DNA from 2 places in the Tenacibaculum soleae genome. Region 1 is predicted to be linked to the other one. Evidence: riboswitches for the same ligand, from Rfam matches in the RefSeq annotation. Region 1 holds a riboswitch; the other holds the start of a gene.

Region 1 (2,212 bases):
CGATCTTCTCCAATTTTATCAATCGCTTTTTTGATGAAAGATAGCGATTTTTCGAAATCATTTTTCCATATATTTCTACCATCAACAACACCTAAAGATAAGCTTAACTGTTCAGGGAATGTATTTAAAACATCGGCTAATTGCTCAGGGTTACGAACTAGATCAATATGTAAAGCACATACAGGTAATGAGGTTGCTAAGGATACATTGTTCTTTAAACCATCAAAATAAGTGGCTACCAATATTTTTAATTTAGGAAACTCATTTTTTAACGTTGCGTAAACATGTTGATACGCTTTTTTTGTTTTTTCATTAATATCTAATGCTAAAAAAGGCTCATCAAATTGAATCCATTCGGCACCTTTTGCGGATAATTCTTTTAAGATGTTAATGTATACAGGTAAAAGATTTTCAACTATATCGAGTTTGTCAAAATTTTCTTCTTTTTCTTTTCCTAAAAGTAAATACGAAACTAGTCCAATAATTACAGGTTTAGCGTTTATACCAACTTGTTTTGCTCCTACAAATTCGTTGATGATTTTGTTTGAAAAAAGTTTAAATTCTTGATTTTTATAAAATTCAGGAACTATGTAATGGTAGTTGGTATCAAACCATTTGGTCATCTCCATAGCAGTAATATCAATACCATCTTTTTGATACCCTCTTGCCATGGCAAAGTATAAATCGAGTTCATTAGTCGATTTTTTTAAAGCTATTTCATTGTATCGTTTTGGAATAGCACCAACGGTTAACGACATGTCTAAAACTTGATCATAATAAGAAAAATCATTACAAGGAATTAAATCGATTCCTGCTTTTTGTTGAGTTTTCCAATTTTTAATGGTAAGATTTTTTCCTACGTTTAGCAATTCATCTGCTAAAATTTTGCCTGACCAATATTGCTCGCAGGCTTTTTTGAGTTCTCTGTTGCTACCAATTCGCGGATAGCCAAGATTGTGCGTTTGCATTTTCTTTTAACTTTAAATGATTAATAAATTAGTTAAAAGCTCTTTTTTAAGCACTTCGCAATGCTTTTTTGAGAGAAAAATTAAGAAAGAAAATGCATTTAGGAGCAAACAAGGCATAACTATCCTATTCAAGTAGTTGGCTTGTAAAAGATGCATCTGTCTGACTAAAAGCTTCAAATCGCGAAAGCATTGTCAATTCGGAATAGGCAGGTCTCCTGACTTGTAACAGTTTTATTTTCCTTCCCATTTTAATTAAAAAACAGTGGATTTTTAGTAATAAAACCTTTGGTGTGTTACTTACAGTTGCGCGACAGTTCGTGATTTGCACACGATTCCCTATTAATCTACAGCTAAGTAAAACCTTTCCGGTTGATGAAGTATGTAAAGAACTTATTGGGATCAAATGTAACTATAATTTTAAAAGAATAGCTTTTTTTATTTAGGATAAGTATAAATTAGTTTTTTAATAAGTTGTGTTTTTTGTAAATAGCATAAAAAAGCCAAAAGCAATAAAGCTTTGGCTTAATAAAACCAAGTATTAGTATCATTGGAGTTAGCTATAACAAATGACCTAATTTTTTTAGGGTTAACTATATTTTAATGTAGGCTAATAACTTTTGTTATTTTCCATTGTTTGTTTTCTTGTTTCCAAATTACAATAAATTTACTAGGAACTGATTTTTCGTTTGGTTGTTGATTATTATAAAATTTATGATAACCAATTTGTATGGCTCCGTAATTTTTTATCGGATAAACTTCAATACTTCCTTTTACTAAAGTTCGGGTTACTTTACCACAAATGTTTTTTTCTAAAGCTTTTAAAAGATTTTCTTTAGATGTTGATAAACCTGCCTTGTCATGAAAAAATTCTAAATCTTTATCATAAAAATTTGCTTGGGTTTTCATGTCACAAGTATTGTATGCGGTAAAATAAATACTGTCCATTTTTACAATTTCATTGTGTAACCCAATGTCTACAGCTTTGTAATTAGGAATTTCATGCACTTGTCCGTTGGTTATCCAACTAAATAATAACGTATACAAAAGGGTAATGAGTTTTAGAAAAAAATTACCTTTAAAGAAAAAATCAAAAATAGTTCCCATAATTTTAATTTACCAAATTTTAAAGGTTATAGAATCATTTTCGTTATAACTTCTTGTAAAACCATGTTTTCTATTACCAACAATTATACTTTTTGTAAGCTTTTTTGTTTTTCCTTTAAAACCATCATTACAATCAACTT
Region 2 (2,212 bases), on a different contig from region 1:
AGAAATAAATACTATTTTTTCTAAAACTAAAGCTGAAGGCGGTACTTTATATTATGTTGATGAACCTGTTTTAGAAAGCATCGCACCTGATATTATTTTCACACAAGATGTATGTGATGTTTGCCAGATTGATACAGAGTCTGTAGCTAAATCTGCATTAAAATTAGCTAAAACACCAGAGTTAATATCAATAACACCAAATTCTTTAGAAGATGTTTTTGATAATGCTTTAACAATTGCAAAGGCAATGAACAAAGAGGAGATAGGTGTTAAATATGTGAATGATTTAAAAGAACGTATTTATAAAATAGTAGATACACAACGCGCAAACAGACTGCAATCTAAAAGTGTGATGCTTTTAGAATGGATAGATCCTTTATTTAACTGCGGACATTGGATTCCGCATCAAATTGGGTATGCTGGTGGAGTTGATTTATTATCGCACCCATCAGGAGATAGTATTGTTATTTCTTGGGATAAAATTGTAAAATATGATCCTGAAGTTTTAATTATTGCTCCTTGTGGTTATGGTATTGAAAGAACCATGGAGGATATGCGTTTTTTAGAAGATAAACCTGAATGGAGTTCTTTAAGAGCTGTAAAAAATGGCGAGGTTTATATTGCCGATTTTGCCATGTTTACGCAATCGTCTGCAAGTACTTTAGTTGACGGAATAGCGTGTTTAGCAGCAATGATTCATCCTAAGAACTTTAATATACCAGACAATTTAAAAGTTAAATTTTCTAATTATAATGATTTATTGGTATTAGATAATTAAAAAAATAACATACATTTGCGCAAAATTTTAGGTTTTGATGTTTAGCAACATAGCATCAAATTAAAAGGGAATTCGGTTAAATACCGAAGCTGTTCCCGCAACTGTAAGCTATTAAGCTTGTAATTAATCTTTAAGTCACTGTTTATTTATAAATGGGAAGACCAATTACAAGACGCAAGCCAGGAGACCTGCCTAGATTTTAAATAATTCAAACTTTCGGGATAAAGGTTTAGTATATTTATGAAAACAATATTAAGTATCTTCTTGTTATTTTTTGTTAACACTCTTTTTTCTCAAAAAGACACAATTTCTGTCAATAAACTTAAAGAAGTTATTGTAAACGGAAAAATAAGAACAATTGGAAAACGTATTGGTGCAGAGTCAACTACAATTGATGAAAAACAAGTAGTTAAAAACCCAATTAATTTTACAAATCTTTTACGTTATAATAGCCCTATTTCATTTAGAGATTATGGTAATGGAGGAGTTAGCACAGCTAGATTTAGAGGAACTTCAGCTTCTAATACCTTAGTGTTATGGAACGGGATACCGATTAATGCAATAGGAAGCGGACAAACAGATTTTAATTCTTTATCAGCCAATATTAGTGATAATATAATTGTTCAAAGTGGTGGTAATAGTACCGAATTTGGTTCGGGAGCTATTGGTGGAACAGTTCGTTTAAATGATGAGTTAAATTTTAAAAAGCATAAAAAGTTCCATTTATTTTCTTCTTTCGGAAGTTACAATACAACGTCTAATTTTTTTAAAAGCTCTTTTGGAGATGAAAAATGGAGTGTAAAATTAGCTTCTACAGTTAATTATTCTGATAATAATTATACGTTTATTGACGATAGATATAAAGACACTAATGGTAATTTATTAAAAAACGAAAACGGGACTTATAAAAATTATGGCGTTAGTTTTAATATAGCTCATAAATTTAGTTCAAAAAATACATTAGCCTTTTACACAACTGGCTATTATGGTAATCGTTTATTTTCAGATGGATTACCTAATCCATCAGCTGGTAGTGAAAGAAATGAAGATTTTAATCAACGTAATTTATTACAGTGGAATTATAGTTATTCATCACAATTTAAACAACTAATAAATATTGCTTATTTAACACAAGAGTATCGATATTATGATAATAAAAATGCTGACAATTTTAGTTTTGGGAAATCTAAAACCATTCACGCTAATTATTCATTAACTTACAAACCTTCTAACATAATATCTTTTAATTACAAAACAACTTTTGAAAACATAACAGGTAGTAACTCTCAAATAACTACTAAAAAAAGAAATTCGGTAGCTTTTATTGGAAATATAAAATATAAACCGTTTGAAAAGTTACTTACAAACTTACAAGTAAGAAAAGAATTAAACTCTGATTTTAATGTGCCAACTTCAATATTTATTGGAAGTGAA

What was found. Region 1 has a riboswitch for cobalamin ahead of metE (5-methyltetrahydropteroyltriglutamate--homocysteine S-methyltransferase). Riboswitches for the same ligand answer to the same signal wherever they lie in the genome.
Region 2: another riboswitch for cobalamin. It lies ahead of Q4586_RS05660 (TonB-dependent receptor plug domain-containing protein); the one in region 1 lies ahead of metE (5-methyltetrahydropteroyltriglutamate--homocysteine S-methyltransferase).

Annotation. Positions count from the first base shown of each region.
Region 1 is NZ_JAUOSW010000005.1:285,201-287,412, forward strand. Features, by position in the region: partial or broken gene metE (5-methyltetrahydropteroyltriglutamate--homocysteine S-methyltransferase) at 1-968, opposite strand, end outside; cobalamin riboswitch at 1,157-1,348, opposite strand; gene Q4586_RS09575 (nuclear transport factor 2 family protein) at 1,566-2,072, opposite strand; gene Q4586_RS09580 (PspC domain-containing protein) at 2,082-2,212, opposite strand, start outside.
Region 2 is NZ_JAUOSW010000003.1:242,627-244,838, reverse strand. Features, by position in the region: gene Q4586_RS05665 (ABC transporter substrate-binding protein) at 1-778, shown strand, start outside; cobalamin riboswitch at 791-988, shown strand; gene Q4586_RS05660 (TonB-dependent receptor plug domain-containing protein) at 1,019-2,212, shown strand, end outside.